DNA from 2 places in the Mesorhizobium sp. WSM3864 genome. Region 1 is predicted to be linked to the other one. Evidence: predicted binding sites of a transcription regulator. Region 1 holds the regulator's gene; the other holds the start of a gene.

Region 1 (4,508 bases):
CCAAGAAGACGCATGAGCTCATCCCGCTTTGCCATCCCCTCCTTCTCACCAAGGTGTCCGTCGAGATCGAGCCCGACCACGCGCTCCCTGGCCTGAGGGTCAGCGCGCTTGCCAGGGTTACCGGCAAGACCGGGGTGGAAATGGAGGCGCTGACCGCGGCGTCGGTCGCCTGCCTCACCATCTACGACATGGCCAAGGCAGCGGACCGCGCCATGGCGATTTCCGGCATCAGGCTGGTCGAGAAGACCGGCGGCAAGTCGGGCGACTACAAGGCAGGTCCTTAGCATGGCTTTGCTTCCGGTCGCCGAGGCGCTCCAACGCCTGTTGGACGGCGCGACCGCGCTGCCAGGCGAAAGCGTGCCGCTGGCCGACGCGGCCGGCCGGGTCCTGGCCGACCCCGTGGTGGCTCTGCGCACCCAGCCGCCCTTCAATGCGTCGGCGATGGACGGCTACGCCGTACGGGCCGCCGACGTAGCCTCGGCGCCCGCCCGGCTCTCCGTGATCGGCATGGCCCCCGCCGGGCGTGGCTTCACCGGCTCTGTCGGCAAGGGCGAGGCCGTGCGCATCTTCACCGGCGCGCCGCTCCCCGAAGGCGCCGATACCGTCGTTATCCAGGAGAATGTCCGCGATCTCGGCGGCGGCAGCATCGAAGTGACCGAGCCGACCGCGGAAGGACGCAACGTCCGTCGCCGCGGGCTCGACTTCTGCGAGGGCGACCTGCTCCTCGAAAAAGGCCGCCAGCTCGATCCGGCGGCGCTTTCGCTGGCGGCATCGGCCAACCATCCGAGTCTCAACGTGGTGCGGCAGCCGCTGCTCGCCATCATCGCCACCGGCGACGAATTGCTGCCGCCGGGCAGCGCGCTCGGCCCCGACCAGATCATCTCGTCGAATGCCTATGGCGTCACAGCTACGGCCCAGTCGGTCGGCGCGCGCGCGCTCGACCTCGGCATTGCCGCCGACCGCAAGGACGCGATCGCGGCCTTGGTCAAGAAGGCGGTCAAGGCCGGCGCCGACGTCATCGTCACGCTTGGCGGCGCCTCCGTCGGCGACCACGACCTGATCCACGACGTGCTGACCGGCGAAGGCATGCAGCTAGACTTCTGGAAGATCGCCATGCGTCCCGGCAAGCCGTTGATGTTTGGCCGGCTCGGCGACATTCGCTGCATCGGCCTGCCCGGCAATCCCGTCGCAAGCCTGGTCTGCTCGCAGCTGTTCCTGAAGCCGCTTCTGGCGCGGCTGGGCGGCCGGTCCTGCCGGCAGGAAATCCGCACGGCCCGGTTAGGCGCCGCAATGCACGCCAACGATCTCAGGCAGGACTATGTGCGCGCCGTGGTCCGCGAAGATGCGGGGGCGCTGATCGCAACACCGTTCGGCATCCAGGATTCCTCGATGTTGAGGATGCTCGCCGATGCCAATGGCCTGATCGTGCGCCAACCCTTCGCACCGGCGGCTGAAGCCGGCGAGGAATGCAGCATTCTGATGTTACGCTGAACAAAACGTCAACACATTCACTAAACTTTAAACGGTTGCGGAACACAACTGGAACAGATAGTGTTTGTTCTGGGTTTGTTTTTCTGATTCTGGTTTCAGAACCCATGGGGGCCGCCATGCTGACGCGCAAACAACATGAACTGCTGATGTTCATCCATGAACGGCTCAAGGAAAGCGGCATTCCGCCGTCTTTCGACGAGATGAAGGAAGCGCTCGACCTTGCCTCGAAATCGGGCATCCACCGCCTGATCACGGCGCTGGAGGAGCGCGGTTTCATTCGCCGGCTGCCGAACCGGGCGCGTGCCCTTGAAGTGCTGCGCCTACCTGACTCGATCGCGCCCGGCCTCAATGCGGCGAAGAAATTCTCGCCGAGCGTCATCCAGGGCGGCCAAGGCAATCTCGGCCGCCAGATCAAACCCGCGGCGCCCGCCCGCACGCCGACGCCCAGCAATGACGACGACGCCGTTTCAGCCGTCTCTATCCCGGTGATGGGTCGCATTGCCGCCGGCGTGCCGATCGACGCCATCCAGCACCAGACGCATTCGATCACAGTGCCGCCGGACATGATCGCCGGCGGCGAGCACTACGCGCTCGAGGTCAAAGGCGACTCGATGATCGAGGCCGGCATCTTCGACGGCGACACGGTCATCATCCGCAACGCCAGCACTGCGAGCCCCGGGGAGATCGTCGTGGCGCTGGTCGACGACGAGGAGGCGACGCTGAAGCGCTTCCGCCGCAAGGGCGCCTCCATCGCGCTCGAGGCTGCCAATCCGGCCTATGAGACGCGCATCTTCGGTCCCGATCGCGTCAAGGTTCAGGGCAAGCTAGTCGGGCTCATCCGCCGCTACTGAGGGGCTGCGGCTTGGCTTCCGGCTTCTCGGGCTTCTTGTAAGGCGCCAGCCCCCTGGCCTCACGCGAGTAGCGCCGCTGTTCGTGCCAAGGGCGGTACGGTTTTTCGACGGCGTATTGAATGGTTGCTCGCGCCGTCGCCGATTGCGGATCGAAGAAGACAGCGGCACTGCCGTCGCGCGCAAGTTGCCGCTTGGTGACGACGAGGATACGTGGATCGCGGCAGGGATTGTAGGCCGTGGCGTCGTTGATGACGATGAGGTCCGCGAAGTCGCAGGCAGGCCGGGCAGCTTCACGGTTCTCGGCGAGCGCGACGATTGCGCCCGATGGATGCCGGCCAATGCAGAGATCGCCCGTGCAGTAAAAGGGCGATCCAGGCGGCAGGTCGACGGGATCGGCCAAGTCCAGCGTGCCCTTGGCGAATGTCTCCGGCGGCACGATCGTTTCGGCCTTGAGCGCGCGTTTCCAGTTATCGGTGGTGAACTCGTTGGAGCGGGCACGATTGACGGCGAGTTCGCCCCCGCCGATCGGCATCGCCACCAGATGCGCGTCCTCCGAGATCAGCAGGTCCGGCGTGCGCACCTGCGGGATGATCATGACGGCCGCGGCAGCGAAAGGAATTGCGGCCAGCCTGAGCCACGTAGTCGCCATCGTAGCGATGACGAGCGCGATCGTCGCCAGCAGCACCGAATGGATCGAGATCAGGCCCACGGCATCGACCGGCGACCACTCCGAAATCCAAGCCGAGATCGCGATCATCGCCGCCAGGCCGTTGCCCATCAAATAGAGGAAGGGCCCGTCGAAGCCGAACGGCATCATGACCGCGCTGGCGACGGCGAGAAACATCACGATCGTGACGATCGGCATGATCGCGAGATTGGCCAGCAGGCTGAGCGGCGAGACGCGCTGGAAATGCCAGATGGCAAACAGCGCCGTGGCACTTCCGGCAATGATCGACGTCATTGCGGCGCCACCTGCTCCGACTGCCAGTTTGTGCGACATGAACCGCAGGAACGAACGCTTTGCCGGCGGCGCTCTCACCTTGCCGGCGCGGTAGTCGGACCAGCCGGCATAGGCGCCGACAAGGGCGGCGGTTGCCGCGAACGACATCTGAAAGCTCGGGCCAACCACTTCATGCGGCGACACCAGGATGACGGCGATGGCCGAGATCGCCAAGTTGCGCATCGTCAGCGCGGCGCGGTCGAAAAGCACGGCGATCAGCATGACGGCCAGCATGATGAAGCTTCGCTCGGCGGCGACCACCACGCCAGAGATGACGAGATAGGCGGCGATCGACATAAGCGCGATTGCCGCGGCATATTTCTTCACTGGCCGGCGTGACGAAAAATCCGGGAACAGCGCAAAGGCGCCGCGCAGCAGAAGCATGACCGTGCCGGCGACCAGCGCCATGTGGAGGCCCGAAATCGAGATGATGTGATAGATGCCGGTCCGCCGCATCGCCTCGTTGATGTCCTCGGGAATGCCGGCGCGCACGCCGACGATCAGTGCAGCGGCAATCTCGCCTTCGGCTCCGCCAATGGTGCTTCTGATGTGATCGGCAATGTTTTCGCGCGCGTTCTCGATGGCTGAGGCGATGCTCGTCTGAGCGATCGGGTCGGTTGGCGGAATGAGTTTCGGGTCGCCGAGGAAAAATCCACTGCCGCCGATGCCGGAAAAATAGCTGTCGAAGGAAAAATCATAGCTTTCGGGACGGACCGGCCCGGTCGGCGGCAGAAGCCGCGCGTAACCCGTCACCAGCGATCCGGCCTTCATGCCGGCCGAGATCCTGCGTGCCGAGAGCCTGACGCGATCCGGCGCGTAGCGCAGCTTTGGATGCGCGGTCGAGACGAGATCGATGGTTAGCCTGACGCGGCCATTGGCCATTTCCTCGGCGATGACGACGCGGCCTGTCAGCCGCGTCTGGATTTCGGAGCCGAGCATCGGTGTAGAGGCGCGCCAGGTCTCGACCTTCGCGGCGACGAATCCCAGCGCGCAAAACAACGCCGCCATAAAGACCAGGTGTGTCTTCAGCCAGGGACGCGAAACGGCCGCGCAGAGAGCCATCAGCGCCACCGCCGCCATCGGTCTGTAAAGATCCGGCTCGGCGCTCAAGGAATAATAGAGTATCACGCCGGCGGCCAGGAACACCGGCACCAGCAGGAAGCCGA
Region 2 (4,508 bases), on a different contig from region 1:
GCACAGCAGTGGCGATCGTTCTTGCCATCATCGCGATCGTGGCCCTGCTGTTCTTTACCGGCATCATCAATGTCGGTGGCCGCACCGGCGGTGGCGGATCGACGGATGTCAACGTGAAGCTCGATGCGCCGAAGGTCGAGGCGCCCAAGGTGGAGACGCCTGCGGCTCCGTCGACGACGCCGGCACCCGCGCCTGCCACTCCGGCTCCGGCCCCGGCTCCGGCCAACGGCGGTTGATCCGCCTGGCGCAACCGGTAGGCCGGCTGCGCGTTTATCGAATGGCTACTCCAGCTTCGGCCCGCGCATTCCTCTGGAAGGCGCGGGCCCTTTTTTTCTCGGGCCCTCTTTTCTCGGGCCCTTTTTGTCTCCGGCAGGTCCGCTCAGTCATCCAATTCCATCGGCCGATGGCCCGGCCTTTGATGCCAGACGACCTGGCGGAAGTCCGTCAGTTCGACGACTTGGTCGCAGGTCGGACAGATATAGTTGTCGCAGCACTGGCGAAGCGCCGGCGGAGTGCGGCGCACTGCCCCGACCGGCGGACGGGTTTCCGTTTTTCCTACCTGATGAAGCATCGATTCCTCCCAGTTTTTCTGATTTTTCGAGTATCGCCTTCCACCCGGCTTGGCCTCGCCTATGGCGGTTTCGATGGGCGCGGTGAGCGCGCGCCCGCGAGCGGAAATGAAAATGGACTATCGCGGACGGGGCCTGGCTTTGCCGCGGCACTATTGGCGAAATTCACTTGCCGAGGGTTCACAGGATTCTCCCCAAGGGGCGAGAAACGGGGTGGCCCCTCAACCACCGTCGTGCCAGGCGCAAGGAACAGCAAAACACCGGCAGAGCGTGCTTGCAATAGGGCCTGCGCGGCAAAATCGATTTCGCGCCGCGCCCGGCAATTACATTAGCAATCATTCATTGAAAGGCGTATCAATCCGGCAGCGGTCGCCGACGATCGCGCGTCAGGTCCCGCTTGCAATCCTTGGAAATGGGAGGATGCCATGGCCGAAGCTGCAATGAAGGTCACCCAGCTCGAATCCAAGTCGCACAACAATCCCGACGAGGTTCGCTCGCCCGCCAAGACCCGCGTCGAAGTGGTGCGGCTGCCGGGCTACACGCTCGGGCGGCTCAACATGGAGCCGGGCTGGAAATGGTCCGAATGCGTGAAGCCGGTGGTCAAGACCGACAGCTGCCAGGTCTCGCATGTCGGCTATGTCGTGTCCGGAACAATTACCATACGCATGGACGACGGGACGCAGAAGACCTTCGAGGCCGGCACGTCCTATACCATCCCGCCCGGGCATGACGCCTGGGTGGAAGGCAATGAGCCGTTCCAATGCATCGAGGTGCTGAGCGCCGAGCAATACGCCAAACCGGCCTAGCGGCGGCTGTCGGCGAAGGGACGGCCAGAAGATCGGAGGGGCGGTGCTCCGGCTCGGCCGCACTTCGTCATCCTGGTGTTCGCGCGTCGCTCGGCTCCTGACTTCGTCCTAGCATGACGCAGTTTCGGGCCGCGATCCTTCGCGCCCCTCCCTGGTCTCGCGGTCAACCCGTCAAAGGGGAGCACACCGGCGCAACCGGTCAAAGCCCTTGGTTGTGACGGGTTGCAGATGTTCTCATCCCCAGCTGGCCGGCTTGACAGGAAACTCCTTTTGTTCTCTTTATGTTCACACGCATTACCGCTTACAACAGTCGCTGCTAATGCTGCGATGCCGCAAAGCGGGACGGATGGAGCCGGGAGCGATGCCCGCCACGAACGCCGCTTCAGCCGCTACCATCCTGCATGCCGATCTCGACGCCTTCTACGCCTCGGTCGAGCAACTGCTCGACCCGTCGCTGCGCGGCAAGCCGATCGCGGTCGGCGGCGGCGTGGTGCTTGCCGCCTCCTATGAGGCGAAGATTTTTGGCGTTCGCGGCGGCATGCCCGGCCGCAAGGCGCGCGAGCTCTGTCCGCAGCTCATCTTCGTCGGCGGCCGCTTCGGCGAATACCAGCGTCTCGGCGACGCCGCGATCAAGGTGCTCGACGATTTCACGCCGCTGGTCGAGCGCATCTCGATCGACGAGGCTTTCGCCGATGTCGCCGGCTGCACGCATCTGTTCGGATCGCCGGACGAAATTGCGCGAACCATCCGCCGCCGCGTGAAGAGCGAGCTCGGCCTGCCGATCTCGATCGGGGTGGCACGGACGAAGCATCTCGCCAAGATCGCCTCGCAGGTGGCCAAGCCCGACGGCCTCGTGGTGGTCGAGCCCGGCACCGAGCTTTCCTTCCTGCACGATTTGCCGGTGTCGCTGATGTGGGGCGTCGGTCCGGCAACCAAAGCCAGGCTCGCCGAGATCGGCGTCGAGACCATCGGGCAATTGGCGCGCACGCATAGCGGCGCGCTGGAGCGGCTGATCGGCCATGCCGCCGGCCAGAAGCTCGCGGCCCTTGCCTGGAACCGCGACCCGCGCCGGCTGGAGACGCATCGCCGCGGCCATTCCGCCGGCGCGCAGTCGGCGCTGGGCCGCAAACCGGCGCTGCCGCGCGTCTTCGTGCCGACGCTCCTGCATCTCGCCGACCGCGTCGCCAGCCGCCTGCGCGCCAAGGACCGGCCTGGCCGCACGGTGACGGTGCGCGTGCGCTTTGCCGACATGCGCGCGGTCACCAGCTCGGTGACGCTGGAGCAACCGATCCAGGCGACGACCATGCTCGCTGACGTCGCGGAAGAGCTGGTCAGAGGCGTGCTCGCCGCTCACCCTGGCGAACGGGAAATCTCGCTGCTGGCGATCTCGGTCTCGCATCTGGAAGAGCATGCCGAGCTGCAGCTCGAACTGCCGCTCGGCCTGGCGGACGAGAAGCTGAAGCCCGGCAGCCGCAAAGGCCTCGCCCGCTTCGGCGCCGACCGCGCCATAGACAAGATCCGCCAGCGCTTCGGCAAGCAGGCCGTCGGCTACGGCACCGTCGCGCTTGAAGCGGCGCGCTCGGTGCCGGATGAATTCAGGGAGCTGGCGGAGAAGGAGCTGTGAGGGAAGTGCTTCGGCATCTGCTCTGCGGCGCTGGAGATTGGCGAAAGCCGACGCGCCGTCCGATCTCCCCCTTGTGGGGAGATGTCGCCGAAGGCGACAGAGGGCGTCGCCGCGCGTGAAGCGCCGGCGTCTTCGGCGACGAAGACAATGCTGGCGATCTATGTGAGACGCCCCTCTCTGGCCTGCCGGCCATCTCCCCCTCAAGGGGGGAGATCACGCGCTCTGGCGGCTGCCCTCAACCCGCCACAGCCCAGTCCAGCCGCATCGCCGCGCTCATCGTTTGCCCATCTTCAAGCACCGTCAGCCCTTCGCCGTGATGCGCATCGACCGGGTGCGAGACCGGCTCGAAGCAGAAGAAGCCGGCGTCGGATGACGGCGAATAGAGGATATAGACGCCAAGCTCCGGCGAGGCAGTGAGCGTGATCCTGATCCCCTCCTCGAGCTGCGTGATCGAGGCGCGACGATTCCAGCCGTCGAAGGCGTTGTTGACCCAGTCCCACGGCAGCGGGATGGAGCGCGAGAAATCCCAGGCCGGGCGCTCGCTCAGCGGCACGACGCCGACCGGCAAATGGCGCTCGTCCTCCAGCCAGACGCGCCTGGCCTTGGCCCCGAGCAGGGTTGTGTCGCCGCGCGGGAACCAGGGATGGAAACCGAGCCCGTAAGGCAGGCGCATGCCGGCGCGGTTCTCCACCGTCAGCTGCGCCTCCAACGCGCCGTCCTGCAGCGCATAGGTCACGGTAGCCGCATAGCGGTAAGGACCGATCGCGCCCTCGTCGAGCACCAGCTCCGCCTCGGTGACGGTGCGGCGGGCGAGCCGCCACGGTCTTTGGAAACCGTCGCCATGGATCGGAAAGGCTTCGCCCGGAATGTTCGGCGCGACGGCGTGGAAGCGGCCGTCGAAAGTGAAGCCGCCGCCGGAGATGCGGTTCGACCACGGCACCAGGAGTTGGCAGCCGGACGTGCCGGTGCCATCGCCCGGCTTCAGCAGCGGAACCGGCGCGCTGCCGATCACCAGCGCGTCATAGCGCGCGATCGCCGCGCCCTTCTCCGGCGCCAGCACCAGCCTCGCCTGCCCGTCGTTCAGCTCGACCGCGCCGGCCATATCCTCACCAGCCGCCATCGATGGCGATGTTCTGGCCGCTGATCATGTCGGAGGCGGGTGAGACGAGGAACAGCACGAGCTCGGCGACGTTCTCAGGCTCGATGCGCGTCTTGAGGCTTTGGTTCTCGAGGACCCAGTCATTGTACTGCTTCAACCGGTCGCCGAAGACGCGCGCCTCCGCCTCCGAGACCACCGCGCCCGGCGACACGGCGTTGACGCGGATGCCATGCGGCCCGAGCTCACGCGCCAGCGACTTGGTGAGCCCGAGCATGGCGCCCTTCGAGGCGACATAGGGCACGTAGCCGTCCCAGCGGCCGTTGAGCGTGATCGAGCAGAAGTTGACGATCTTGCCGTAGCCCTGCGCTTTCATGCCCGGCGCGCAGGCCCGCGCCACCGCAAAGGCGGCC

Evidence for each region. The regulator LexA, encoded in region 1, represses DNA repair genes until DNA is damaged. The targets are predictions, from matches to a motif close to TGTTCNNNNTGTGTTCNG.
Region 2: a site for LexA is predicted at 1,647-1,664, ahead of dinB (DNA polymerase IV). Genes of this name have one in related genera too.

Annotation. Positions count from the first base shown of each region.
Region 1 is NZ_NSGD01000001.1:668,066-672,573, reverse strand. Features, by position in the region: gene moaC (cyclic pyranopterin monophosphate synthase MoaC) at 1-284, shown strand, start outside; gene glp (gephyrin-like molybdotransferase Glp) at 286-1,491, shown strand; gene lexA (transcriptional repressor LexA) at 1,608-2,342, shown strand; gene CK215_RS03300 (ComEC/Rec2 family competence protein) at 2,326-4,508, opposite strand, start outside.
Region 2 is NZ_NSGD01000010.1:48,276-52,783, forward strand. Features, by position in the region: gene CK215_RS20355 (hypothetical protein) at 1-236, shown strand, start outside; gene CK215_RS20365 (cupin domain-containing protein) at 995-1,375, shown strand; gene dinB (DNA polymerase IV) at 1,737-2,999, shown strand; gene CK215_RS20375 (aldose 1-epimerase) at 3,235-4,119, opposite strand; gene CK215_RS20380 (SDR family oxidoreductase) at 4,106-4,508, opposite strand, start outside.